DNA from 3 places in the Lactobacillus sp. UBA5813 genome. Region 1 is predicted to be linked to each of the others. Evidence: predicted binding sites of a transcription regulator. Region 1 holds the regulator's gene; each other region holds the start of a gene.
What was found. Region 1 encodes NrdR, which represses ribonucleotide reductase genes. Its sites were predicted from a motif close to ACACNATATATNGTGT; they were not measured.

Region 1 (3,778 bases):
GCTACCGATCACCAACAGTTTATTGATGAGCTGCCAAGCAAAAAGATTTTAGATATTGATCGTTATGCCAAATATCTTTTGATCAGATTGAGTGATAATTTGACGATTGTATCGCATCTGCGTATGGAAGGAAAATATCATTTAACTACGCCTGATGCGCCTAAAGATAAGCATGACCACGTGCAATTTGAATTTACGGATGGCACGGCGCTTCGCTACAACGACGTCCGCAAATTTGGCCGCATGCAGCTGATTTTAACCGGGACAGAACGGCAAACGACAGGGATTGGCAAATTAGGGTATGAGCCTAATTCTAAAGAATTTACGGAAGCCTATTTTATTGCCAAGTTAAAGCGCAAGCATAAAAATATAAAAAATACTTTGCTTGATCAATCAATCGTTGCTGGTTTAGGCAATATTTATGTTGATGAAGTTTTATGGCAGAGCAAAATTCACCCGCTAAGCATTGCTTCAAAAATTCCAGAAGATAAAGTAAAAGAACTGCACACGAAGATCAATCATGAAATTTCCATTGCTATTAAAATGCGCGGGACTACAGTCCATACTTATCTGGATGCTAACGGTAATGCAGGCGGATTTCAAAAAATGCTGCAGGTTTATGGTCATGTCGGCGAGGCTTGCCCAAACTGCGGCAATAAATTTGAAAAAATCAAAGTTAATGGCCGTGGAACCACATTTTGTCCACATTGTCAGGTGAACTATCAATGACTTTAGTTTTAGGTTTAACCGGTGGAATTGCGACAGGTAAAAGCACCGCGGATAATTTCTTTAAAAAACATCATATTCCAATCGTTGATTCCGATAAAATTGCGCATCATATTTATGATCCAGGCAAACAGGGATATAACGAAGTTGTGACAGAGTTCTCGTCTGCAATTCTGGATTCAGACAAAAAGATTAATCGCAAAAGGCTCGGAGAAATTGTTTTTCATAATCCGCAAAAAATGCAGCGGTTGGATGAAATAACACATCCCCTGATTTATCAAGAAGTAGTAAATAAGCTAAACAAGTATCGCGAACAGGCAGAAAAGATTGTCGTTTTTGATGCGCCTTTACTATATGAAACAGGGGGCCAAAGGCTGTGTGACTTCGTATTAGTGATTAGTTTGCCTGAAAGTTTACAGCTAAAGCGATTGATGGAACGCAATAATTTAACTGAAAGTCAAGCGCAAGCCAGAATTGACAGTCAAATGCCATTAGCAAAAAAGATTGCCAAGGCGGACTTTGTAGTGGATAATACTGGTACAATAGATGAATTAGAAGAGAAATTAAAAGAAATCTTATTGAAAGTTGAAGCAGAGGGATAATTATGGAATGTCCAAATTGTCATCATAATTCTTCACGTGTGATTGACTCGCGTCCAAGTGATGAAAATCGTGCAATTAGACGTCGGCGCGAGTGTGAAAATTGCGGTTTTCGTTTTACTACCTTTGAGAGAGTTGAAACCGCACCATTATTAGTTATCAAGAATGATGGTACCCGTGAGCCATTTAACCGGGAAAAGATTTTGCATGGTGTAATGGCGGCAGGACAAAAACGTCCGATTTCCAGTGAACAATTCGAACACTTGGCGGACGATGTTGAAAATAAAATCAGAAAGCAAGGCGTAAGCGAAATTTCATCCAAGAAGATTGGCCAGTTCGTGATGGATGATTTGGCTAATATTGACGATGTTGCATACATTCGTTTTGCCTCGATTTACCGTGAATTTAAAGATATGTCTAGTTTCATGAAAACAATGGAAGACATGATGGCCAAACGAGAGAAGGATAATAATTAATGTTTGAGACAGCTGATCCCAAGCAGCCCTTTTATGTGCTGAATCAAATTGATCTTTTTCCAGATGATGAGCAAATTCTGATTAAACTTTATCAACCCTTGGTTGGTTCGACAGCAATTGCTTTATATCAAACCTTGATTCAAAATTTTAATCCATATTCCATTTTGTCAGATGCTCAGGGAATCTATTCTTTACAAGAGCAGCTGGACTGCAATTTAAAGTTGCTTTTCCGCTCTTTGCACAAGTTGGAAGCTGTCGGATTAGTTCAGACTTACTTAGTTGATAATGTTGTTAATCAGGTTTTGGCCTTTAAATTGTTAAAAGTTCCTAGCTCACAAGAATTTTTTTCTACGCAGCTATTGGCTAGTCTGCTGAAAGAAAAGGTTGGCAACACGGCTTTTCACAGTTTAAGTCATTATTTTGCCAAGAAAACCAGAAGTCGACAAAAAAAAGTCAAAAATGCTCGCGATATTTCGGCTTCATTTATTGAAGTCTTTCGTCTGCCGGGGGATGAAGCAATTAATCCGTCAACAGAAGTAATCCAAGCAGCTCAAGAAAATACGGCGCCAAAGGTAAAAACCGCAGAAGTTAATCAAAACGATCATGTTGACTGGGGCTTTATGAAGGATCAATTTGCCCGTTACAGCATTCCAAGTTCTGAAATTGATCATAAGAAGGCGCAGATCTTGGGCGTAATGCAGACCTATGGCTTAGACGAACAAGAATTTATTGATGAAAGCCTGCCTAGTTTGCACGGTCAACAGGAATTGGACTTGCGGAAAATAGAGAATTTGATCGCCGAAAATTACCGCAGCTCCCATACCCGTAAACAGGTTAATCATGAATTAACACAGGATAGCAATCAGGCAAGACCAGTCAAAGTATCAACTGATAAGCAAAAACTGCTGCAAGACGCAACTCAGATGTCACCGGCTGAATTTCTGTATCAAATTAAAGCTGATAAGGGCGGTTTTGCAAGTCCAGGCGAAAAACGGACTCTGAATGTTTTGCGCAGCCAATATGGCCTGCCAAGCGATTTGATCAACATTTTGGTCTATGCCTGCTTAACTTACGATTCAATGGTATCGCCCAATTTGGCATATCGGATTGCCAATGATTGGCTGCAGCATGGTATTGCATCGGCACCGCAGGCGTTGCAATATCTGGAGAAAAGACAGGAAAAGCGGAGCAAAAAGCCGCAACGCTATGGCTATAATCAACCTAAGCACGTTGAAAAGGGAACTGATTGGAGCAAGAAAAAAGCCAAGACAGATTCCAATGTCGATTCAGAAGATTTAAAGAATTTCTTCAAGAACTTAGAAGATCAGAATGGATCAAAGTAGGTGAGTAATAATGCAACCGATTGGTGATGTGATCAATAAAATCGTGAAAAAACGCAATTTGGGCGATCAAGGCGAGTTGCAAACAGAGATTCTGCATAATCCTGTAGTACGAGATTTTTTAATTAAAAATAAGAATAAAATTGATAAAAACATGGTCAAAACTTCCATGCCGAATTTATTCGAATTTTATTCACAGCTGCAGGATCCCAATAAGGTGATGGCGGGTTATGAGCCCGAACTCTTCTTAAATGGCAAGGTGATCGACGTTCGCTACCGGCCAACTGCTGAAAAAATTGAAGCAGATAAGGAAAAAAACACCAAAGCGCATTTACAGCTAATCGATTTGCCTGAACGGTTGCATGATGTCCGTCTGAGTGAGGTTGAGATTGATAAGGGACGAAAAGAAGTTCTAACCCAGATTGGTGAGTTCTTGAAAAAATATAGCAAGAATCCTCATCAGCAAGGCCTGTATCTCTCTGGCGATTTTGGCCGAGGAAAGACCTATATTTTGGCTGGACTGGCAAATCAAGTTGCCAAAAGCGGCAAAAACGTAATCTTTTTGCATGTACCGACTTTTATTGCAGGCTTATCAAGGCACTTTGAAGATAATAGTTTGCAAGCTGAGATTAAACGC
Region 2 (3,778 bases), on a different contig from region 1:
TTTCTGTTAAAAACATTTATTAACATGGAGTGTAATATTATGTCACTTATTAGCACTTATAGTATATAATATTCATTTAATATACGTTATCTCTTTGAACCCGCTTTTAAATATTCTTAATATATTATTTTCCACTAATTTATCCATTAATATTTTTACAGCTATCAAAAAAAGCAAATGAGAACAAATCCCATTTGCTTCAATGATTGAATAAATATTACTATCGTTAACTATTTATTTAATCCGTTTTTATTTTAAAAATTATTTTTTGATTTCTTTCAATCCTTCACGACGTCGACCCATGTTGAACCACGGCGAAACTGTAAAGGCTAAAATATCGTTAATTACATAAATCAATGAGTTAACAGCCATGGCTAAAGTTGAATCGCCTTGAGCAAAGGTTACGCTCCAAAGAATCAATTGGAAAATGCCGCTGGCTGTCCACCAGAAGTATTGGTTGTTATAACGCATAAAGCACATGATGCCAGCAGTAAGAGAAATTGCAAAACTGATTGCATCAATCCAGGGACGAGGATCATTGGTAAATTTGCCAATCAAGAAACCAGAAACCAAGTAAACGGCAAGCGTACCAACGATGGCAATTACCCATTCCTTAGCGCCAAATTTCCGCAAGTGGTTCTTGGTATCATTATTCCAGGACTTAACAGCCAAGATAACTGGCAAGTCCAAGGTAGCAATATAAGCAATTTGCTCAAAAATTGATAAGTAGTTCTTAGCTGACCAACCTGCATAAATAAAGCAGGCAGCTGAGATCAAACCTAACCAGCCGTTAATTGCCTTAGTAGCATTAATTGCCAAAACACAAAGAGTACCTAATAAAGTACCGATAAAAGTAATCACAGTAACACTGGTCATCTTAGTTTGCAATAAAATTGCCAATTGGAAGCCAAAAGCAAAGAACCACAAGCAGTAGTTCTGAATTGGCCAACCCTTAAGCTGGTTCCATAGCCAGACAAAATAATTCTCATTCTTATTAGTTTGCATAAAATCTCTCCTCAATACTTTAGGTTCACAAGGTGTGAACTAATATACAACATCTTGTGCCTTTTCCGCTTTTTTCCAGAAAAAGCCTCGACATCTAGTTTAGTATTGTGTGAAATAAAAATAAAGACTTGTATTCTGATGACATTTTTGCTACCCCTGGCAGCAGTTTTATTTTTTGACAGGAGATCCAAATATCATATAATGTTAGTCAAAAGTGACACGATGTCATATTTCACAGAAAGGTTTGCTTATGAAAAAAGAACATCCCCTGCAAATCAACCTTATTTACTATGATCTCTACGGCAATCATGTCGGCAAATATTCAACGAGAATCAAAAACAAATGCAATTTGCCAACTCACCACTTAAAAAGCCTGATCCATTATCACATGCCATATGGCTATCAAGTGATCCATAATTTCGTTTATCCCCAACTATCTAATTTTAGAAATGATCAAATGGCTGATCTTTACATTGCAGTGCAAGAGCAGCCAATCTATAACTAAAAAAGAGGCAGCCTCATAAGAGACTGCCTTTTTCAATTATTCATGTTGCGAAGCTCCAGTTGAAGTATCCGGCTTTTTCTCAGTTTTCTTTTCAGTTTCTTTGCTTGATGCGCCACTGACTGCATCAGGATCTGAATTCTTACGATAAGTTGCACCGGTGGTTGCATCCGGATCGATCACTAATTTTTGACCGGTCGTTTCGCAGAAGTATTTTACTAATGGATAAATATCTTGAACCCATTCATAAGTACCAGCGTAATTGCCTTCGTCATCTTCAACTCGCTTGTAGCGGTGGTAAATCAATTTTTTCAGATTGCCGTTAGGCACTGGCATTTCAACCTCATCGTGACCATCTGGCTGCGTTCTCAAAGCATGCGTAACTTTCTTAGCAGTTGCAGTTGCTTGCTTTGGATGACACTTACCGATTCCGTTGCCGATATCAGATGGCTTTCTGCTTGCCAGCATCTTATAGTTGGGATCAATTGGACGATTGTACCAAAGAAGCTGGTTATTATCGTCAACAAACGTCATTTCACCAATCGTATTTCTAAGCATCCAATTCAATTGGTTAACTGTCATCAGACCAGCATCTAATTTTACATAGTCATTGCCTTCTGCGGCATTAACCTTCTTGGCAGCCTTATCTAACCAATCAGGATCATCTTTATCAATGCCATGAATGGTCGTGCCTGCTTTAGCCTCGCCGTTTGCTTCATAGTCTTCTTTTAAATATTCATCAGGATTCATATCCTTCAACCATTTAGGTTCTGCCATTTTAAATCTCTCCCTTAAAAAACTAATCTTTACACCTATAATTTACTACATTTTTGTCTCAATGCTGCGTTTATCTAAATGAACGATTTTATCAAACATCGCTTTTTCTTCTGGAGAAATTTTATGCGCTACTTCAATCACGGCTACTCGCGGATTCTTCAATAAAGTCTTATGAATTGCCAAAGACAAGTTAGGATCAAGCACACTCGTGGCTTCATCTGCTAATAGAATTGGTCGACCTGATAAAAGCGCACGTGCAATTTCAACTCGCTGAATCTGACCACCAGATAAATTATTGCCGTCTTCACCGACCAAGCCATCTAAGCCGTGTTCTTTAACCAGTTGATCAAGCCCTGCTTCATGAATTTCCAATTGCCGCTAACATTTTTGTGGTTCAAAATGATTTGTCCTTCTTTCGGCTTTTTAAGTCCAAGCATTAGCCGCAATAAAGTAGTTTTGCCTCAACCGCTCGATGCCATCAGCAAAACCTTTTCACCTGGTTTTACTTCTAAAGACACATCATTAAAAATCTCTTTGTGATCCGAACTAGTCACATAGGCCAGCTGCTTAATCTGCATCCCGTCAAAAGGGCTAAACGAACTAAATGCCAGTAATCATGTGACCCAGAAGAAGCCACATTCAGCATGATCTGAATCATATAAGCAACGAATACAATATTGCAGGCCTTAATTGCTGCTAAAAGCATGAAGCAGATAACCTGACTTTTTTGGCATATTTTAAACTCATAGATTTCTCATTAAGCCGCTGTCTATTGTCATCATTATACGCGCAAATAGTGTCTTTTCTCAAACTGTTCCTATATAATAGATACAATTTATAAAATCGTGGGAGGTTAACATGGCACTTAAACTTGTTGAAATATATCAGCACTCTGAAGACGAAAATTCATTTTTATTGGGCTATATCTTAAACAAAACCGAAAACTGGCTGACCTTCCTTTCACTTGATCCAGCCGGCAATCAGGGCGGCGTGCGTTTCTTAAAAATCGACGATATCGCTGAAATAAATGAAGACAGCGACTACTTGCGCCTCTTCTCCTTTTTTCTGGCAAACGGTGAAATCAATGATCCCTACCAATTAACCCAAGCCAACCATGACCTGCTGGCTCAACATTTTAAGAATCTGGATAAAATTTTGGATTTTGCTTGCAGCAAGCAGATCTTAATCAAACTTGGGCTTAAAAATGGCGGTAGCATTGGTGGCTTCATCGTTGGACTAGACGAGGAAGAAGTACAGCTGACTACTTATGAGGAAAAAAGCAAAACTTTTGATGATGTAATTCGCAGCACAGTCGATATTGATGATATCGTTGAAGTCGTCATCAATGACGTGGGGCTTAAGCTGCTGGAAAAATACATCGACTTTTTAAACGATGGCGGCGATGTCAATAATGACCTTGATCTGGCTCAAATCTATTTCAGCTATGATAGTCCCATCCGTTTTCAACATGACTTCGTTCGCGGCTGGCTTGTC
Region 3 (3,778 bases), on a different contig from region 1:
ACCTTTAATTGCTTGACCAACCAAGGTTTCGCTTTTGCCTTCACCATACATCTCGGCAGTATCAATAATCTTAATGCCATTATCTAATCCATATCTAATTGCTGCAATTTCGTCTTTTTTCTTTTTAGGATCTTCACCTATATTCCAGGTACCTATCCCTAAGCCAGTTAAGTCCATCTTTTTCACCTCACTTAGATTTTACTACATTTTTCGATTGACAAAATGGCATAGACCATTTTATAATGGACTAGACCAGTAAATAAAGGAGGATTTATTTATGATGAAAGTTATTGTTACAGAAGACCAAATTGAAGGCGGAGCTAAAGCATTTGAAATTTTCGAAAAAGGGATTAAAGACGGAGCCAAGGTTTTAGGCCTTGCTACTGGTTCTACTCCAGAAACTCTTTACCAAAACTGGGTAAAAAGCGACCTTAACTGCTCTGGTCTTACTAGTATTAACCTGGATGAATACGTTGGTTTAAAGCCAGATAATCCTCAAAGTTATCATTACTTTATGCAAAAACATTTATTTGATAAAAAGCCATTCAAGAAGACTTATATTCCAGATGGAATGGCAAAAGATATTCCTGCTTTTTGTAAAAAATACGATCAAATCATTAAGGACAACCCAATCGACATTCAACTGTTAGGTATCGGTCGCAATGGTCACATTGCTTTTAACGAACCAGGTACTTCATTTGAAATCGGCACCCACGAAGTTAAGTTGACTGAAAATACAATCAAGGCCAACTCTCGCTTCTTTGACAATATTGATGAAGTGCCAAAGAGTGCTATCTGTATGGGTCCAGCCAACATTATGGCTTCTAAGAAGATCGTTTTGATGGCCTTTGGCGAAAAGAAAGCTCATGCCGTTAAAGAAATGATCGAAGGTCCAATCACTGAAGATGTTCCTGCATCAATTTTGCAAAAGCATGCTGACGTAACGGTAATCGTTGACAAGGCAGCTGCCAAAGAACTTGACGATAAATATAAGAACTAAACAAAATTTATGATAAGAAATGCCAGTTAAGCAAAAATGCTTAGCTGGTATTTTTATTTCTATTCGATTTCTACTCAAAATACAAATCCAGAACTTGACTTTTTACCGTTTAACAGAATTAAAAAATTGCTTGTTAGACACAATATATCGTATTAAACTATTTAATGTTCTACATATTGTGTTGAAGAAAGAGTGTGATTCAAGTTATTGTCTTAAGTGGGCCCATTGGAGCCGGAAAATCCAGTTTAACCAGTATTTTAGCCGAACATCTAGGTACGCAAGCATTTTATGAAGGCGTCGATAACAATCCCGTTCTTCCCCTATACTACAAGGATATGAAGCGTTATACCTTCTTGCTTAATACTTATCTGCTCAACCACCGCTTAGCTCAAATTAATCAAGCAGTTCAAGAAAAGAACAGCGTTTCTGACCGTTCAATTTATGAAGATGCACTTTTCTTCAAGATGAACGTGGATAGCAGGATTGCCGATCCAACTGAGTTCAAGATCTACGACGATTTGCTTGAAAACATGATGGAAGACACGCCTGGCAATCCAAGCAAAAAGCCAGATTTATTAATTTACATTCATGTTTCGCTCGAAACAATGCTTACCCGGATTAAAAAGCGCGGCCGTTCATATGAACAGCTTTCCAGTGATCCTGGTCTGAAGGATTATTATGCTAGACTTCTTAGATACTATGAACCTTGGTATGAGCACTATGATGCTTCTCCTAAAATGAAAATTAACGGCGATAATCTTGATTTTATCGTTGATGAAGATGCCAAAAAAGAAGTTTTGAATGAGATCGACAATAAATTGCGTGAAATCGGTAATTTATAACTCTAGATAGAAGGAAAGTGATGACAGTTATTGTATTAAGCGGGCCCATTGGAGCCGGAAAATCTAGTTTAACCGGAATTTTAGCTAAATATTTAGGTACTAAACCATTTTATGAAAGTGTTGACGACAACCCTGTTCTGCCACTCTTTTATGCTGATCCAAAAAAGTACGCATTCTTGCTTCAAGTATATTTTTTAAATACGCGTTTTCACAGTATCAAAGAAGCCTTAACCGCAGATAATAACGTACTTGACCGTTCAATTTATGAAGATGCCTTATTTTTCCAAATGAACGCAGATATTGGTCGTGCCACACAAGAAGAAGTAGATACCTACTATGAATTATTGAACAATATGATGGGCGAATTGAAGCGGATGCCGAAGAAGAACCCAGATTTGCTTGTTCACATTAATGTTTCATATGATATGATGATCAAACGAATTCAAAAACGTGGTCGTCCGTATGAACAGCTTAGTTACGATTCAACGCTAGAAGACTACTATAAGCGTTTATTAAGCTACTACAAGCCATGGTATGAAAAATATGATCATTCACCTAAGATGGAAATCGATGGTGACAAGTTTGATTTTATGGCTTCTGAGAAGGACCGTGAGATCGTCTTGGATCAAATCGTTGCTAAATTGAAATCTATCGGCAAATTGTCACTCAACTGGGATAAATCAACCGATATTCAAATCGAAGCATAAAAAAACTCCTGCAAGATTACATCCTCGCAGGAATTTTTATTTAATGAAATTAATGCATGATAGTAGTTAAAATTGCACCAGCAAAAATTAAAATCAAACCAGTAATAGTAAAGAATATAGCTTTCTTGCTCTTCTTTTCATGCAAGAAAATCATTCCGCCTAAGGTAGAAATAACTACTGAAAGTTGAGAAACAACGAATGCCATGTTAACACCATTATCTTTAACTGACAAGATATAGGTCGTTGCCGCAATTGAAAAGATGAAACCAGCAAGCAGGCTTTGCCAGCTGCTTTTTGACTTTATTTCTTTCATTTGCTTGGTAAATAGCAGATAAATTAAAACTGCAACAACCATCCCAACTGATTCTGGGAAGAAAATTGCTAAACCAGATGCGCTCAAAGCACGTGGAATTGCGTTGTAAATGATAAAACCAAGCGTGGTGCAGACCAACATGATAATAGTGCCGACTTGATTCTTTTCACTGCCTTCACTTGTGCCGGAATCTGAAACAGAGGTAAGGATTGCTCCCACAATTAAAAGAGCAATTCCGATAAAGCCCCAAATTTTAGCATTAGTTGAAGCCCATTCTCCAAAAATCACAACCCCAACCAATGAAGTTCCGATTAATTGCAAACCAGTTGAGATTGGCATTGTTTCAGAAACACCGATCTTGGCATATCCAGTATACTGACCTAATTGGCCCACTACCCAAAAGGCACCAGCCAAAGCAGCCATCAAAAATGTTTTGCCATCAAGAGCAGTAGCAGCCTTGATAAAAGGCAAGGTAATTAATCCAACGATTAACGTTCCAACTGTAGTTCCGAAAATCTGATTAATCGGTTTCCCATTAATCCGTGCAACGGCAAGCGGCAAAATGCCCCAAGCCAGTGCCGGTAGCAGCATATACACAATATTCATAAATTTTTCCCTATGTTTGTATTATCTAAAAGTAAGTGAATGAAGTTATTTTAGCGGTTGAATCACCGGACAGTCAATTATTTTATTCAATCGAAGAAATACGTCCAAACAATAAATAACTATTTTTAATAAGATTTCTTTCATAATTCGTGTTTACATTTTTATATGAGAATGATAGAGTAAAAGAGTTGTTGAATTGAGATAAAAACACGAACATTCTATATGGGGATAAAAATGAATTTTATTAAGTCTTATTTTCAGCTTGATAAATATAAGACGACAGTTAAAACCGAATTTTTGGCCGGTTTAA

Region 2: pnuC (nicotinamide riboside transporter PnuC) is a predicted target of NrdR. The motif match lies at 1,050-1,065, and genes of this name have one in related genera.
Region 3: B2008_RS00460 (deoxynucleoside kinase) is a predicted target of NrdR. The motif match lies at 1,138-1,153, and genes of this name have one in related genera.

The regions. Positions count from the first base shown of each region.
Region 1 is NZ_DICZ01000017.1:89,255-93,032, reverse strand. Features, by position in the region: gene mutM (DNA-formamidopyrimidine glycosylase) at 1-729, shown strand, start outside; gene coaE (dephospho-CoA kinase) at 726-1,328, shown strand; gene nrdR (transcriptional regulator NrdR) at 1,331-1,801, shown strand; gene B2008_RS03540 (DnaD domain protein) at 1,801-3,144, shown strand; gene dnaI (primosomal protein DnaI) at 3,155-3,778, shown strand, end outside.
Region 2 is NZ_DICZ01000008.1:11,172-14,949, reverse strand. Features, by position in the region: gene pnuC (nicotinamide riboside transporter PnuC) at 262-1,005, opposite strand; gene B2008_RS01380 (hypothetical protein) at 1,256-1,510, shown strand; gene B2008_RS01375 (PAS domain-containing protein) at 1,547-2,284, opposite strand; partial or broken gene B2008_RS01370 (ABC transporter ATP-binding protein) at 2,330-2,871, opposite strand; gene B2008_RS01365 (hypothetical protein) at 3,143-3,778, shown strand, end outside.
Region 3 is NZ_DICZ01000004.1:26,953-30,730, forward strand. Features, by position in the region: gene B2008_RS00450 (aldo/keto reductase) at 1-177, opposite strand, end outside; gene nagB (glucosamine-6-phosphate deaminase) at 281-1,000, shown strand; gene B2008_RS00460 (deoxynucleoside kinase) at 1,195-1,842, shown strand; gene B2008_RS00465 (deoxynucleoside kinase) at 1,863-2,549, shown strand; gene B2008_RS00470 (GRP family sugar transporter) at 2,599-3,468, opposite strand; gene B2008_RS00475 (NCS2 family permease) at 3,703-3,778, shown strand, end outside.